DNA from 4 places in the Vreelandella sp. ssv genome. Region 3 is predicted to be linked to each of the others. Evidence: predicted binding sites of a transcription regulator. Region 3 holds the regulator's gene; each other region holds the start of a gene.
What was found. Region 3 encodes PhoB, which activates phosphate uptake and scavenging genes when phosphate is short. Its sites were predicted from a motif close to TGTCATANNNNTGTCANA; they were not measured.
Positions count from the first base shown of each region.

Region 1: a site for PhoB is predicted at 2,067-2,084, ahead of AC5TBW_RS11215 (inorganic diphosphatase). Genes of this name have one in related genera too.
Region 2: a site for PhoB is predicted at 2,590-2,607, ahead of AC5TBW_RS17380 (PhoX family protein). Genes of this name have one in related genera too.
Region 4: a site for PhoB is predicted at 1,794-1,811, ahead of AC5TBW_RS03545 (CYTH domain-containing protein). Genes of this name have one in related genera too.

Region 1 covers NZ_CM182545.1:2,436,720-2,440,920, forward strand. The annotation lists gene AC5TBW_RS11205 (aldo/keto reductase) at 1-187, shown strand, start outside; gene AC5TBW_RS11210 (carbohydrate kinase family protein) at 254-1,216, shown strand; gene AC5TBW_RS11215 (inorganic diphosphatase) at 1,319-2,026, opposite strand; gene AC5TBW_RS11220 (FadR/GntR family transcriptional regulator) at 2,176-2,895, shown strand; gene dgoD (galactonate dehydratase) at 2,939-4,087, shown strand; gene AC5TBW_RS11230 (2-dehydro-3-deoxygalactonokinase) at 4,106-4,201, shown strand, end outside.
Region 2 covers NZ_CM182545.1:3,809,853-3,814,053, reverse strand. The annotation lists gene AC5TBW_RS17400 (DUF6482 family protein) at 1-197, opposite strand, end outside; gene AC5TBW_RS17395 (1-aminocyclopropane-1-carboxylate deaminase) at 327-1,343, opposite strand; gene AC5TBW_RS17390 (Lrp/AsnC family transcriptional regulator) at 1,547-2,053, shown strand; gene AC5TBW_RS17385 (YbaN family protein) at 2,098-2,472, opposite strand; gene AC5TBW_RS17380 (PhoX family protein) at 2,672-4,201, shown strand, end outside.
Region 3 covers NZ_CM182545.1:4,179,496-4,183,696, forward strand. The annotation lists gene AC5TBW_RS19165 (hypothetical protein) at 103-411, opposite strand; gene phoR (phosphate regulon sensor histidine kinase PhoR) at 712-2,010, opposite strand; gene phoB (phosphate regulon transcriptional regulator PhoB) at 2,013-2,702, opposite strand; gene ubiA (4-hydroxybenzoate octaprenyltransferase) at 2,826-3,719, opposite strand; gene AC5TBW_RS19185 (chorismate--pyruvate lyase family protein) at 3,755-4,201, opposite strand, start outside.
Region 4 covers NZ_CM182545.1:751,657-755,857, reverse strand. The annotation lists gene AC5TBW_RS03555 (inorganic phosphate transporter) at 1-1,003, opposite strand, end outside; gene AC5TBW_RS03550 (TIGR00153 family protein) at 1,014-1,694, opposite strand; gene AC5TBW_RS03545 (CYTH domain-containing protein) at 1,832-2,731, shown strand; gene AC5TBW_RS03540 (ion transporter) at 2,783-3,676, shown strand; gene AC5TBW_RS03535 (L-threonylcarbamoyladenylate synthase) at 3,690-4,201, opposite strand, start outside.

The DNA of each region.
Region 1 (4,201 bases), 1.7 Mb from region 3:
GGAGCTTGATAGCTCACCCAGCGCTTTAGCGCTGGGATGGCTGCGTAGTCTTCCCAGCTCGCCGGTACCGGTGATTGGCAGCGTTAAGCCTGAGCGAGTCAGCGACATGCTCGAAGGCCCTGCCACGCTGCCCAGGGAAGTGTGGTATGAATTGCTTGAAGCTGCCCGTGGCCACTGCGTGGCATAAGGCTATTTCTATAAAATCGACGCGGTATAAAACAACTATTACGTTAATGACACTAAGGAGCCACTTATGACGCCAGTTATCGCGTTTGGCGAAGCCCTGGTCGATATGCTCTCCAGCCGTTTAGGGGCGGCTACGGATGCCCAGGAAACCTTTACGCCCTACGCCGGTGGCGCTCCCGCTAACGTGGCAGTCGCCTGCGCTCGCCTGGGAGTACCGAGTCAATTTTTAGGCATGGTGGGCGACGACACCTTTGGACACTTCCTGGTACGTGAACTCGAAAGTCACGGCGTGGACACCAGCGGCGTTGTGTTCACTAAACAGTCGCGCACGGCGCTGGCGTTTGTTTCCCGTGATGAAGCTGGCGAGCGTACTTTTGATTTTTACCGTCCGCCCGCCGCTGATCTGCTTTATCGCCTTGAACATTTACCCCATGGCGTATTCGAGAACCCTGCCATTCTGCACCTGTGCAGTAACAGTCTGACCGACCCAGAGATCGCCGACGTTACCCTGGCGATGGCCACCATGGCCAAGCGCGCAGGCTGCCTGGTCAGTGTCGATGCCAACCTACGCCACAACCTGTGGCCCAATGGCGAAGCGGATGCCAACTTAGTTACACAACTGCTGGACGGCGCTGAGCTGCTCAAGCTGTCAATGGAAGAGCTCGACTACTTGCGCGCCGATCATCCTGCAGAATCGTGGCTATCAGAGCGGCTGGCGGCCGGGGTAAAAGTTATTTTGCTTACTGACGGCCCCAATGACGTCGTACTCAAAGGTGTCGGTATCGACCAGCGAATTGCGCCACCCAAAGTAGAGGCGGTGGATACCACCGCGGGAGGCGACGCCTTTATTGGCGGACTGCTAGCGGAGCTCTCGGCCCATGGCATCAATGAAAACTGGCAGAGCGATGCTGATTTTCTCCACCGTGCGGTGGATACCGCCTGCCGCTGCGGCGCCCATGCCGTTACTCGGCCAGGCGCTTATGCAGCGCTGCCAACGCGAGGGGATATTGAAGCACTTCGAAACACTTAATGGCTATCAAATTCGGTGACCGCCTGGGCGGTCACCGATGTTAGTTAGGTAGTAGCAACGATCAGCTAAAAGGTTCTACTTCCAATTACTGCAATTTGGCCATTATTGCGTCGCCACGAAGTTTTCAGCGGCAGCTTCTAACACCTCCCTTGCCACTTCCGCATCTTCAAACCCTAGACCTTCCATACCGCCATCCGGCCCTTTGTAACTGGCAAACCACAGATCAATGATCTGACTAACACCTGGGTACTCGCTATCCAGCTGCGTCATGCTTTCAATATGTGCAAAAGGTGAATCCTGGGTGAGAACAGCAATTAGCTTGTCGTCTTGCTCCCCATCATCCAGCATTTTCAGAACACCAATAACCTTCACGTCGACAATTTCACCACGTGGAACAGCTTGGCCCAAAACAATCACATCGAGTGGGTCGCCGTCACCGCCCAACTCTTTTGGCAGAGCAGTGCCTGGAATAGCGCCATAATTACCGGGGTAGCCCAGGTAATTCACAACGCGCGGCTCACCGTCTTTATACTCCCAATAAACCGCTTTGGGATCATCCTTACTGACTTCCCATTTCGCCGATGTGCCCGTTGGTATTTCAACAATGGCTCTTACCGAACCATCGGCATTGATGGCATCTATAGACATCAAGTCGACATCACCCACAATAGTGAACTCATCGGTTGAGTTCATGTTATGGGCAATGGGCGTGGTGTCAGAAAACCCCAATCCGCCTAAAGACTCAGCCTGAGCCGTGGATGTCAAAGCAGCAATGCACGCTAGAGAAGTAAGTAATAGTTTTTTCCGCATGATGTTCTCCGTTAGTTATTCAAATACGTTAGCGTGGATAAATGACGTAGTAATGACAGACTTAAATGGAGACCAACATGTCACGACTTGTTTAAATGTCAGACATTTAATAGACTAGAATTCATCCAATAAAGAACAAGAGATTACAGATGACGCTGGACGCTCTGCCGCCCCACCAGGGTGGCGCTGAACAGTTAGCCCGTTTGCTCGCCCAGGCTCTGCTGGCAGGCCATTGGCAGCCAGGTGATGTTTTCCCCCGTGAGCTGGATATCGGCAAACACTTTGCCGTTAGCCGGAACCAAGTGCGTAACGCACTCACCAGCCTCACCGCTGCAGGGCTATTAGAGCGCACCGCGGGCCGTGGCACGCTGGTTCGCGAGATGGGCGATTGGCATCTACTCGACCCGCTGATGAGCGAATGGATGACCGGGCTAGTAGATCTTGATCCGCAGCTGGTAAGGGCCATTTACGCCTTTCGTTTTTCTGCTGAACCGGTGGTCGCAGGGCTTGCCGCCCAGGCAGCCCAGGCTGAAGACATAGAACGTCTGGAGAGCGCCTTTGCGGGCATGGAGCGCACCGCAGGCAGTGTGGAAGTCCGTGCTGAGCATGCCGAGTACGACGTCGCCTTTCACGACGCCACCTACCGGGCCAGCCACAATTTAGTCTGGCGGCAAATGGGCCACTTACTGCGCCCTTCGATCATGGCGCTGATACACCGCTCGCAACACCGCACTGGCACCTTAGACGACAGTCTCACGCGCCACCGCCAGGTGCTTGACGCGATCCGCAACCGCGATGCCAGCGCCGCAGAATCCGCCGCAAGAGAAGTGCTGCGCAGGACTGCTATCGACCTTGGCATCGTCAGCTGACAAATACGCAATGAATACCTCCTATTCAGAAGGATGACCGAACATGAAAATTACCAAACTCAAGACCTGGCAAGTTCCTCCGCGTTGGCTGTTCCTTAAAATAGAGACTGACGAAGGCTGCTACGGCTGGGGTGAACCCGTGATTGAAGGCCGCGCGGCAACCGTTGAAGCCGCCGTGCACGAGCTTTCTGACTACTTGATCGGCCAAGACCCACACCGCATTGAGCATCTTTGGAACATCATGTATCGCGCCGGTTTTTATCGTGGTGGCCCTATTCTGATGAGTGCGATTGCCGGTATTGACCAGGCGCTGTGGGATCTTAAAGGTCGTGATCTGGGTGTGCCCGTTCACCAGCTGTTAGGCGGTGCCGTGCGCGACAAAATGCGCATGTATGCCTGGACCGGTGGCGACCGCCCAAGCGATGTGGGAGCTGGCGCTAAAGCGCTGGTCGAAAAAGGCTTCACGGCTTTTAAAATGAACGGCACCCCCGAGATGCAAATCGTCGATTCACATCGCAAGGTCGATGAAGCCGTCGCCCGGGTAGCCGAAGCCCGCAACGCCGTTGGACCAGATGTAGGCATCGGCATCGACTTTCATGGCCGCGTGCACCGCCCCATGGCCAAAGCGCTGCTGCGTGAGCTGGAACCCTTCCACCCCATGTTTGTGGAAGAGCCGGTCGCCCCCGAACATCTGCCCTGCTTGAAAGATATCGCCGGTGGTTTGGGCTACCCATTGGCGACTGGCGAGCGGCTGCATACCCGCTTCCAGTTCCGCGATTTGCTGGCCGACGGCATGATCGACATTATCCAGCCGGATATTTCCCACTGCGGCGGCATCAGCGAAGGTCTCAAAATCGCCGCCCTGGCCTCCGCTTATGATGTCGCCTTAGCCCCCCACTGCCCCCTCGGCCCGTTAACCCTGGCCGCCTCTTTACAGCTGGATGCGGTCAGCCACAACGCCTTTATCCAAGAACAGAGCATGGGCATTCACTACAACCAGGGCAACGACGTCCTCGATTACCTGGTCGATAAATCCGCCCTCGCCATTGAAGACGGCTTTTGCGCCATCCCCCAAGGCCCAGGCCTTGGTGTTGAGATCAACGAAGAATTCGTTGAGGAACGTGCCAAAGTGGGTCACCGCTGGCGCAACCCGGTCTGGACTCATGAAGATGGCTCTATTGCGGAGTGGTAAGCCATGGGATTAACCGAGATGAGCGAAACATCTGTCATTGCAGATCGATTAACCTGGATTGCCGTTGACTGGGGCTCCAGCAATCTTCGTGCCTGGGGGCTGGATCAACATGAC
Region 2 (4,201 bases), 370 kb from region 3:
GTGCGGCCAATCCACTGCGTACCGGTAAAGCGTTGCGTCTCGCCGTTCTGGTCGGTAAGCACGCTGATAGCGTTACCCTGATATAGGCGAACGATGTACCAACCCCTATCGAGCCCATGTACCTCAACCTCGGGTAGCGGCGCTGGGTATTGGGCAAGATCGTCAACGGTAATGTGCGCGGGAAGTGTTGAAGACATGGCGTATCCTCATGAGTGAACATCTTATACGCCAAGACTAAAGGGTGTGCTCTATTTGTACAGCAGTAACCGTCTGATCAGGTTTATTGGGGCACTGGATCAGACGGTTTGAGGAAGGTATTTTACGCCTTATCCATTGCGAAATAGGAAACTATAGGCATTTAACGCGGGTACGCCGCCCAGGTGGGCGTAGAGCACCTTGGAACCCGCGGGAAATTCACCGTTGCGCACCATGTCGATCATGCCGTGCATGGATTTGCCTTCGTAGACGGGGTCGGTGAGTACGCCTTCCAGACGGGCGCAGAGGCGAATGGCTTCTAGTGTGCCTTCGTTGGGCAGGCCGTACTCGGGGCCGCCGTAACGAGTATCCAAAATAACATCGTCATCGCTAATACCGCCTTCCAATTCCACCAGCTCGGCCGTATTGCGCGCGATGCGCAGGATCTGTTCACGGGTTTGCTCAGGCTTGGCGGAGGCGTCAATGCCAATCACTCGCTGGGCACGGCCATCGGCGGCAAACCCCACCACCATGCCCGCCTGGGTGCTGCCGGTGACCGAGCACACTACGATATAGTCAAATGTGAAGCCCAGTTCTTTCTCCTGCTGTCGCACCTCTTCGGCAAAGCCCACGAAGCCTAAGCCGCCGTAAGGGTGTTCGGAACAACCCGCCGGAATCGGAAAGGGCTTCCCGCCGCGCTGGCGAACATCCTCCATCGCCTGCTCCCAGCTGGGGCGAATGCCGATATCGAACCCCGCGTCATCCAAGCGCACATCGGCGCCCATGATGCGGGACATCTCAATATTACCCACGCGGTCATAGACTGCATCGGAGTAGTTCACCCAGTTCTCTTGCACCAGTACGCACTGCATACCCAGGTGAGCGGCCACCGCGGCTACCTGGCGGGTCTGGTTGGATTGGATACCGCCAATAGATACCAGCGTATCGCAGCCCTGCTCCAATGCTTCAGGAATCAAGTACTCCAACTTGCGCGTTTTGTTGCCGCCAAAGGCTAAGCCGCTGTTGCAGTCTTCGCGCTTGGCGTAAAGCTCGACTTCACCGCCTAAATGTTCGCTTAAACGTTTGAGAGGTGTGATAGGAGAAGGGCCAAAGGTGAGCGGGTAACGTGGGAAGCGTTCGAGGTTCATAGCAATCTCCAGCTTTAAAACATTAGTTGCGATATAGGGCGGCTAAGGTTGTTGTGAACAATTGGCGTGCTCTCTGCTATTTATAGTAAGTGTTAGCTATGATTTTTGTGTTGCAAAGTTGGCTGTTTTAAAGCAATAAAAATTGATAAAACATGTTTTATATGGGATTAAATGGTGTTTATAGATGAATAAGGTAAATAATAGTGCGCTCAAAAACCTCCCGTTCACGCCCTGAGTCTGATGATCAGGCCGCTGAACTAGACCGAACAGATCGGCGTATCCTTAAACTGCTTCAGGACGATGCCACGCTCTCCAATGTGGCACTGGCAGAACAGGTTAACTTGAGCCCGGCGGCGTGCTTACGCAGGGTGGAAAAGCTCAAGCGGGATGGGGTAATCAGCCGGGTGGTGGCGCATCTAGACCCGGAGCAGCTACAGGCGGGTATGGTGGTGTTGATTGGCGTGGTGCTGGATCGTTCGACGCCGGAATCCTTCGCTGCCTTTGAAGAGGCGGCACAGAAGGTGTCAGGCTGCATGGAGTGCCACGTGGTCACCGGAGAGTTTGATTACTTTATGTTGGTGCGCACGCGAGACAGCCAAAGCTTTAACAGGCTGCACGCCGAACAACTGCTTTACCTGCCCGGCGTGCGTCAGATCCGCTCGTTTATGGGTCTGCGTGAGGTGGTCTCGACCCATAAGGTGCCGATTTAGTGGTTTGCTAGCTGAGTTTTAGAAGTGATACTTCCTAAACGGTGTCAAGGCAAAGAGGAGGGCTCAGGACGGGTAGCTAGCCACAAAGCGATCATTATTAGGAAAGCAACCACCCCCCAGCTTAGCCAGCCTTGGCCGAGTGACCAGACAACAATCAGCGCGCTAGCCGCGATCATACCAACGGCCGTTAATTTAGCGCGCCGGGGTATGGCGCGCTCTTTTTCCCAGGTTAGCAGTAGTGGACCAACATAGTGGCGCGAGCGAATCCATTGCTCAAACCGCGTCGATCCTTTAGATGCACAATAAATAGCGATGAGCATAAAAACAGTGGTGGGCATTAGCGGTAAAAAAATACCTACCAGCCCCAGGCTGAAACTAATAGCCGCCAACGCCACCCATATGATGCTGATCAGTCTCATCCTTGCTCCCGATTGGCCCGCTGTTACCCAGCGCAACGCATTACGTGTGGATAAGTATGGTTTTATATCACGGCTTTGCCACGCGGGCTGACACTCTTCATCTAAATGAAGCCAACTCGTCATTATCCTGTCATTTCACTTAATTAGTGTCTTCTGCAAGTTAAATCGTTGGCTTACAAACGATCAGGGAGAGACCACCATGAGTAAAGAGATCGAAGATCATCGTCTGTTTAATAACAGCAGCAACCAGCCTTTTGCTGAGGTATTGGCGCGGCATGTCTCTCGGCGTGATGTAATGCGTGGTGGTTTAGGAGTGGCGGCGGCTTCCATGCTCAGTTTTGGTGGTGCTGCCCAGGCGCTGGCTTCAAGTGGCGCGCAGAAGACACCCCTGTCGCTCGCCTTTGAAGCGGTACGCGGTTCCCATACCGACGCGATCGTGGTGCCGGAAGGCTATGTGGCCCAGGTATTAGTGCCTTGGGGCACGCCATTGAGTACAGGCGATGCGTGGCAGGCCGATCAGGCCATGACGGCTGAACGACAGGCAGAAAGTGTGGGCATGCACCATGACGGCATGGCCGGTTTTGCCTTGGATGCCGACAACGCGTCGCGTCGTTTCGTGCTGGCCCTCAACAATGAATATATTGATCAGGCCGCCCTTTGGGCGCCTCAGGGCGGCCCTACCAATGCCGAAGAGGGCAAGCGACCCGCGGATGAGTCGCGCACCGAGATCAATGCTCACGGTGTCACGCTTGTCGAAATCGAAAAAGACGCCAACGGCCAATGGGCGCATGTGCCAGGATCCCGTTATAACCGTCGCCTGACTAGTGCAACGGTGATGGAGCTGGCTGGGCCCGTGGCAGGCAGTGACTACGTCAAGACACAGTTCTCTCCGACAGGTCTGCAAACCCGTGGTACGAACAATAATTGCGGTAATGGGGTAACCCCTTGGGGTACCTATATTGCCTGTGAAGAGAACTGGCCTGATATTTTTGTTAATCGTGGCGAGCGCTTTCAGGATGACGCCCGCATCGGTATTCCCACTGACAAGAGCCGCTACGGTTGGGACACATCCGCAGGCGATACCTCCGAGGAGAAGGATGAGTTCGCGCGCTTTGATATCACCCCGCGTGGCGAGCGGGCGGAGGATGATTATCGCAACGAGGCACGCACGTTTGGTTATCAGGTGGAGGTTGACCCCTATAGCGAAGCGCGAGCAGTCAAGCGGACAGCGCTTGGCCGTTTCCGCCATGAAGGGTGCTGGTTAGGCAAGCTGGAAGCCGGTCAGCCAGTGGTTTACTACTCGGGCCACGATTCCCGCAACGAGTACGTGTATAAGTACGTCTCCGATGCTGCTTGGGACCCTGCCGATGCCAACCGTCCCGGTGAGGAGTACGATCGTCTTGCCATTGGCAACAAATATTTGGATAACGGTACCCTTTATGTTGCTCGCTTCCACGCCGACGGTAGCGGTGAATGGCTGCCGCTAACGCCAAGTGCCCAAACGCGTGACGGTCGTACACTGGCAGCGGCGTTGGGGCTGGCCGACGGCGATGCGGCAGGTATCATCATCAATACCTGCGACGCAGCCGATTTGTTGGGCGCCACGCCGATGGATCGTCCTGAGTGGGCCTCTGTGGATCCCACATCAGGCGATGTCTATCTGACGCTGACCAATAATAGCCAACGTACCGCCGAGGGCTCCTCGCCGACGTATACCAATGACGGTGAG
Region 3 (4,201 bases):
TCATCCATGAATCAAACAGCATCCTTACTTTTACAACATCCCGTTGTTGACTTCATCATCCAATGAGGAAGTATTCCTAGATATCTTAAAATCTAAAAAAGATTAACTAGCGCTGTTTTCTTTAACAACTTCTTCGGGAGAGTTTTCGTCATCACTACCCGTATCCATTGATTCTGGATCTTCAACTGTATCTGGACCCTGAGTACCGTGATCGGTAGTCAAATCTTCTTTTTCATAATCATCAGATGCTGAATCTTGAGAATGGCTCTCCATCGGCTGCTCGTCTGCCGTGATACCCTGGTTCTCATCAATTGCAGAGTTTTCATCTGTTTGTGCAAACGCTAATGGGCTTGCCATCAGGCCAAGAGAAACACCTAAAATACCAGCTTTCTTGAGAAAATCCTTGGACATCATATTCCACCTCTGATCGCTGTTTAATACCGCTTGGTTAAGAAAGAAAGGCTTATTTTCAAGCCAGCATTTCCTGCGGTCATCTTTCCTATCTCATAACTTGCATTGGGTATGCCAGAAAGACTAAATAAAATATTAAAAACATAAAAATCAACAACTTAAATAAATACAATATATATTATATAGAGCTATTATAAGCGTTAGACAAGGTTAAATACTGTGTAAAAATGGCACATGAGCAAAGTTTTACCAATCTTGCATGCCAATATTGCACACCTCTACAAGAATTGTGCATCGAAGTTACTGACTGGGCGCTAGAAGGCGAGAGGCGGGAAATGAACAGCGGAATAGCGCGCCTTTACCGGGATGGGATTCAATCTGTAATTGCGCGTCATGGCGTAACAATACGTGCTTAACAATGGCTAAGCCTAAACCTGTGCCACCCGTAGTGGTACTGCGGCCTTTATCGACACGGTAAAAACGCTCGGTTAGCCGGGGAATATGAACGGGATCGATACCTTCACCATTGTCTTCCACATCAATACAGCCGCCGCCTGTCGCACTAGCTTTCCAGCGCAATGTGATGTGGCTACCTGCTGGCGTATAGCGAACGGCATTGAAAGCGAGGTTAGAAATGGCGCTACGAATCTCCTGCTCACTACCCAGCAGACGTGCATCGCTTTCGAGTGCGACAGTAATAGTATGCCGCTGATGCGACAACGCCAGCGCATCAGCACAGATGCTTTGCAGTAAAGGGCCCAGGGGCAACGGGTGATGGTCTTTACCGCCCTGATCGATTTCCAAGCGCGAGAGCAGCAGTAAATCGTTGACCAAGTTCTGCATTCGCTGTGTCTGCTCCTGCATTTGGTGAATACTTTTACCAAGTCGCGGGGGGAGCTGATCAGCGATATCGCTATAGGTTTCTAAATAACCGGAAAGTACCGTTAGAGGAGTGCGTAGCTCGTGGGAAACATTGGCGACAAAATCACGCCGCATCTGCTCAAGGCGATGCAAGCGGGTGATATCTCGTGCCATTACTAGCCGCTCATCGTCACCATAGAGGGTGATTTGATACTGCAAGATGCGGCGCTCATCAATGGGTGAGGTTAGCGTTAGAGGTTCACTATAGTTGCGCGCATTGAAGTAACTAATAAAACTTGGATCGCGCAGCAGATTGGTAATGTGTTGGCCCCGATCATGGGCAGTTTGTAACCCCAACATGGCGGTGGCGGCGCTATTCCACCACTCTAAATCACCGTGGCGATCAAGCATGACCACACTGTCGCGCATCGCTTCTGACGACTCTTGAATACGCGCTAAAGTAGAGCGCAGCCTGCTTTGCGTTATACGTTGGCTTTTCTGATAGCGGTATAAACGATCAAACAACTCGCCCCACATGCCACGAGCGGCAGGCGGCTCGTCGTGAGGGTGAAGAGTCAGCCACAAATAAAGTTCGCGTAGTTGCCGCAAATGATAAAACAGACATACCCCAAGCCCTGCCGCAAGCCCTAGCCCTGCTGAGCCCAATAACCAGCCCAGACAAGTTCCTAGCGTGGCCAACCACGCTAGTCGCCACAGTTCACGGCTCCATAGGCGCACATTTACACCCGTGCAGAGAAACGGTATCCGGTGCCCCGAACCGTTTGAATCAGATTTTGATGCACATCACCCAACGCTTTGCGCAAGCGACGAATATGCACATCGACCGTGCGCTCCTCGACATACACGTTGCCACCCCATACTTGGTCAAGCAGTTGGCTACGCGTGTAAGCGCGCTCTTGATGGGTCATAAAAAACTGCAGCAACCGATACTCTGTTGGACCCATTTCAAGCGCTTTGCCGTGAGCACTTACCCGGTGGCTTACCGGATCCAGCAGCAGGCCATTAATCTCAATCGGGTCCTCAACGCCACGTGGCGTCGCACGACGCAGCACCGCTTTTAGCCGTGCCACTAATTCTCGGGGAGAAAATGGCTTGGTGATATAGTCATCTGCACCGGCTTCAAGCCCTTGAATCTTATTATCCTCTTCGCCTTTAGCGGTCAGCATAATAATGGGCATTTCAGCCGTGGCTTCTTCGCGCTTTAAGCGCCTAGCTAGCTCAATACCGCTGGTGCCGGGCATCATCCAGTCAAGCAGCAATAAATCCGGTTGGTGGTCGACGACCATGGCATGAGCATCCTGGGCGTTATCTGCTTCGAGCACGCGATAGTCAGCCATTTCCAGCGCGACCGCGATCATTTCGCGAATCGACGACTCATCATCGACAATCAGAACGGTCTTGGCGGTCATACCAGAGCCTCACGGTGTTCAAAAAGAATTAGCTCGAAGAAAACTAGCTCAAAGAAAAACAATTCAATGACATGTCAGTGACGATAACACCATGACTTGATGACAATTACATGACAATGGCTTCTATTGACCCGCCACCGGCCACCAACTTAGCGCAATACCGGCAAAAATCAGTAAACCCGACCAATGATTATTGAGAAACGCCTGGAAGCAGGCATCTCGCTCACGGTGGTGAATCAACCGCTGTTGGTGGAGAAAAGTCGCTGCCATGGCGACAAGCCCCAACCAGAAAAATCCACCTAAACCGACTCGCCACCCAACCCATGCCAACAGCATCAGCGTGGACACCTGCAGCAAACCAATCATTAAGCGATCTGCCCTACCAAACAACACAGCCGTCGATTTAATACCAATTTTTATATCATCGTCGCGATCGACCATGGCGTACTGGGTATCGTAGGCCACCGTCCACAGCACATTTGCACCGAAAAGCAGCCACGCTTCCAGCGGCACATGGCCCAACACGGCGCCAAAAGCCATTGGGATCGCCCATGAGAATGCCGCCCCCAACACCACCTGTGGAAAGTGGGTATAGCGCTTCATAAAAGGGTAAATAATGGCCAGCAGCACACCGCCCAGCGAGAGTAAAACCGTAAACCAATTGGTCAGTAACACTAAAATAAATGCCGCGGCGACCAACCCAATAAACAGCAGTTGTGCCTCGGTTTCACTAATGCGGCCCGTCGCGAGCGGACGGCTTTTAGTGCGTTTCACATGGCCGTCGAAATGACGGTCTGCATAATCATTCACCACACATCCGGCTGCCCGCATGACATAAACGCCCGCAATAAAAATCAGCAGGGTATTTCGGCCTGGTACCCCTTCAGCGGCAAACCAAAGCGCCCAAAGCGTCGGCCACATCAACAGCCACGTGCCAATGGGTCGATTCAGGCGCATCAACTGTAAAAAATCTGCTACGCGAGACCATCCCTTCGGCCGCAACAGTGAACGATCCATGCTTACCTCACGAAAAATAAAACGCAGCTGTTAGCCTAGCGCGACGGCAAATCAAGTTCATCCGCCATCGCCCGCAAAAAATACTCTTGAACCAGTAACGATAACCCACCGTGCTTATAGCCCTGATGAAAAACTGAGCGCCGGCCCCAAGCGCAGCGACTGTCGATTCCATTTACACTAGCAAACTGAGGGGGGTGAGACGTAGCTTCGACCGGTCCACGCACTAAACCGGGTTGTCGAAATAGCCAGCTACCCAGCGAGCGCTCACCTAATCCTTCCAAACGCTGGCCCTTTAACTGCGTAAGCGGAGCAACTGACCGCGCCACCACCCACGGTGTTTCATCTAAGCACAGCGCGACTTCACGCAGCCATGCGTAACGCTTGGCGCCAATACCAAGTAGCTGAGCCTCATCAGGTCGAGGCCAGCCGACCCCCTGGCGTAACAGTCGAACCCGAAACTGTTTCTCATCACCCGCGGCAAT
Region 4 (4,201 bases), 860 kb from region 3:
TGCCCGTACCAACTGTGGCGATAACTTTATGGCCATAGGTAACAAGGCCTACCACGATGCCACCGCCGCCAAGTACCAGCACCCACCAGGGCACCAGCGCAGAGCTGCCAATTTCACCGCCGGTTTGGACCACGCTGATGACTGCGGCCAGCGGGCCAACCGCATTGGCCACATCGTTTGAACCGTGGGCAAAAGCCATGGCACAGGCGGTGAAAATCATCAGCACGCCAAACACGCGCTCTACGTTGGCATAGCCGAAGTGATCATTTGTGTTGTGCTCGAACTTGATACGCCGCTGCATCACCAAACCAATGCCCATAATCACCAGCCCCAGCAAAATCGATAGCAGCAGGCTCTTATTAAAGGACAGGTCCAGCCCCACATGGGACAACCCTTTGGTCAGCGTGACCATCGAAACGATGAAACCTACCAGAAACACATAGCCCGGCACGTAGCGTTTAGCGGCCGTAAACGGATTGGCATCTTCAAAAATCAGATGATGCACCGATTTAAACAGCACGAAGCCGATCGTACCCGCCAGTAAAGGAGAAACGACCCAACTGGCGGCAATCGTGCCCACCGCACCCCAGTCGACCGTTGCCGGGCCTAACCCCGCGACCGCGAAGCCGACAATCGCGCCGACAATCGAGTGGGTAGTAGAAACGGGCCAGCCTTTCATGGACGCTACCAGCAGCCATGTACCAGCCGCCAGGAGGGCTGCCAGCATGCCGTATACCAGCAGTTGCGGGTCATCCCGCAGAAGCTCGGGGTCGATAATACCTTTACGGATCGTATTGGTAACTTCGCCGCCAGCCAACCAGGCACCGAGGAATTCAAAAACAACGGCAATAAGAATGGCTTGTTTGATGGTGATCGCTTTCGATCCCACCGAGGTTCCCATCGCATTGGCTACGTCATTCGCACCAACGCCCCATGCCATGAAGAAGCCGAACAAACAGGCCAGAATAATGAAGATTTCACCGTACTGGGCAATAATCAGCATGAAGGTCCCCTTAGCGGGCAGTCAGGATCTGCAGACGGCTACCCACACGCTCAGCGCGATCAGATAGTTCGCCAACCCATTCAATGATCTTGTAGAGAAAGATCACGTCTACCGGCGGTAGCTGGCTTTCAAGCGCGAACAGCTGGCGGCGGATCGTCACCTGTTGGTCGTCGGCTTGATGCTCGAGGGTGTGCAGTTCACGGATCATGTTCTGCATCACATCAGAGACGTTTTTTCCAAAGCCGGACTCGAGCAGATCCTTGAGCTCTTCCAGTGCCTGGCGCGCCTGGGCAACGCAGGCAACGCTGGTACGGATGTAGTCACGCATCGGGTCGGCCAGTTCGTCAGGCACACGCATTTTACGGCCCAGCATAATGCCGGTAATGTCGCGCGTTTTATTGGCGATTTTGTCCTGCACGCTGATGAGGTCGAGCAGATCAGAACGCGACACCGGTAGAAACATGGTGTTGGGCAGGTTCAACCGCAACTCTGTTTTCAGCGTATCGGCGTCATGCTCTAAGCGGGTGACGTTTTCGCGCAGTTCAGCCGCCTTGTCCCAGTCATCAGCAAGCGTTGCTTCAAAAAATGGCAACAGTTGATCGGCACAGTCATTCGCCTTGACGATATGGGCCAATAACGGCTGGAATGGCGAGCGGCCAAACATCGAAGAAAAAGGATTGGAGGTAACCATAATGCCTTTTAGCCTGTTTTCGGGAAGCCTGGAAATGGCGGCGCCAGTATAAAGAGTGCGCCCGCCGCCGTCATGAAAAGTTCACAAATGTAATCAAATATTCATTTAAATGTCACGATAACGAGGTGGCGAGTGTCATGAAAAACCTAACCCCCATGGAAGTGGAATTGAAGCTTGCCCTTGCACCAGAAGGGCCTACCGCCCTTATTAAGCACCCGCACCTCGCTTCAACACCAGCGCTTCAGCAGACATTAACCAACACTTATTTTGATACCCCAAATGGGGAGCTAGCCAAGGCGCGCATTGCGGTTCGCCTGCGCAAAGTGGACGGCAAAGTGCTGCAAACGGTGAAAACCGCAGGCCAGGGGGGCGGTGGGCTCTCACAACGTGAGGAGTGGGAGTGGCAAGTGGCTGGCCCCGACCTGGATCTGGTCTCCCTTGCCGAGCTTCCTCCGTTTCAGGGAGAGCTGGGCAGTATCCTTGACTCCCTGGCCCCTCAGCTCAGCACCGATTTTTCGCGGCGCAGTTGGCAACTGATCGACACTTCAACGGGTCAGGAGAGTCATATCGAGCTGGTACTGGATGAGGGCGAGATTATCAGCGGCGGTTACCATACGTCGATTCGCGAGGTGGAGCTGGAATTAAAGCGCGGCGACCCGGAAACGCTGTGGGCGTTGGCAATGGTCCTGGCCGAGCAGGTGCCCCTGCGTCCTTCGGATAGTAGCAAAGCCGCCCGCGGCAATGCGCTAAGCCAACAGCGCTGGCACCTACCTGAAGCGCACTCCCTTGCTGAGTGGCTACACCGCGCCACCCTAGCGCTGGATGCCTACCACGATAGCCAACAAGCAGATTTTTTAACCGATGCCCAACAGGCGCTGGCTACCCTTGCCGCCCACCCCGCGCTGGATGCTACCGCACGCGGTTTTGCCCAAGCGCTACCTGGCGCACTCGACAACCACGGCCAGCCCAATAGCGCTTACGGTAAAGCTGCGTTGGCACTGGCCCATCGCTTGGCGTACCAAACCGCGCTACGCTAGCGGCCTAACGCTATTTCAGGACTGTATTGAGGCCTACTTCAGGATGATGCAATGAATTTAAATTTAACACCTGGCGCGGAAGGCCTACGCACCCGCCTGTTTCACATTATTTTTGAGTCTGACACACCGGGCGCAAAAGCCTTTGATATCGCCTTAATCGTGGCGATTCTGTTAAGCGTTGCGGTCATCCTGCTGGACAGTATTGAGGTTTATGCCGAGCGCTACGGGCATATATTTTTATATGTTGAATGGATGTTTACGCTGCTGTTCAGTATTGAGTTGATCGTGCGCATCTACTGCCTGGAGCGCCCGCTGCTCTATTTAAAGAGCTTTTATGGGATCGTCGACTTAATCGCCGTGTTGCCTACCTGGCTGGTATTACTCGTACCGGGTGCCCACGGGCTAGTCATTGTTCGCTTGCTGCGGGTGCTGCGGATTTTCCGAATTTTACGGATGATGGAGTTTGTCGGCGAAGCCAGCCTGCTTATAGATGCCCTCAAACGCAGCATGCGTCAAATACTGCTGTTTTTTTCGGCTATTTTTATGGTGGTCACGCTGTTCGCGGCGTTGATGTACACCATTGAATCCCCAGAAGCCGGGTTTACCAGCATCCCGATGTCGATGTACTGGGCCATCGTGAGCATGACGACGGTCGGGTACGGCGACATCGTGCCCGCCACCGCGCTGGGCAAAGCCATCACCATGATTCTGATGCTGCTCGGCTACTCGATTATCGCCGTGCCCACCGGGGTTTTCTCCGCTCAGGTGATCCGCTCGATTCGTGAGGACCGTCACTCTGAGGAAGCCTGCCCCGGCTGCGGGCACGACCGCCATGAAAAGCGCGCCCGCTACTGCTTGCGCTGCGGGACCTGGCTCGATGAAGACAGCGAAGACCCGCGCAAGAAGGATGAGAAAGACGAGAAAGAAGCCCCCTCTTCTGACTAGCTCACGTCTACATTTAAGCCTGGAAGGGCGTGATATCCCCGCGCCCTTCACGGATGATAACGGGGGGCAGTTCGCGCAGGTCGATAACGCTAGTGGGGTCTAAATGGCAGGCGCCACCGTCGATGATGGCATCCAGATGCGCGCCAAAACGCTCGCGTATCTCTTCCGGGTCATTCATGGGCTGGTCATCGCCCACGGGAATCAGCGTGACGCTCATCAACGGTTCACCCAATGCGGCCAATAAGGCGTGGGTGATGCGGTGGTCCGGCACGCGCACGCCAATGGAGCGACGCTTAGGGTGCAGCAGCAGACGCGGCACCTCAGACGTGGCATCCAGAATGAAGGTGTAAGGCCCTGGGGTGTGGGCTTTCAGTAGCCGAAACACACCGTTATCCACTTTGGCGTAGGTGCCGATCTCTGATAAATCGGAGCATACCAAGGTGAAATTGTGTTTATCATCCAACGAACGCAACCATTTGATCTTCTCAATGGCCTTCTTCTCGCCCAAATGGCAGCCCAGTGCGT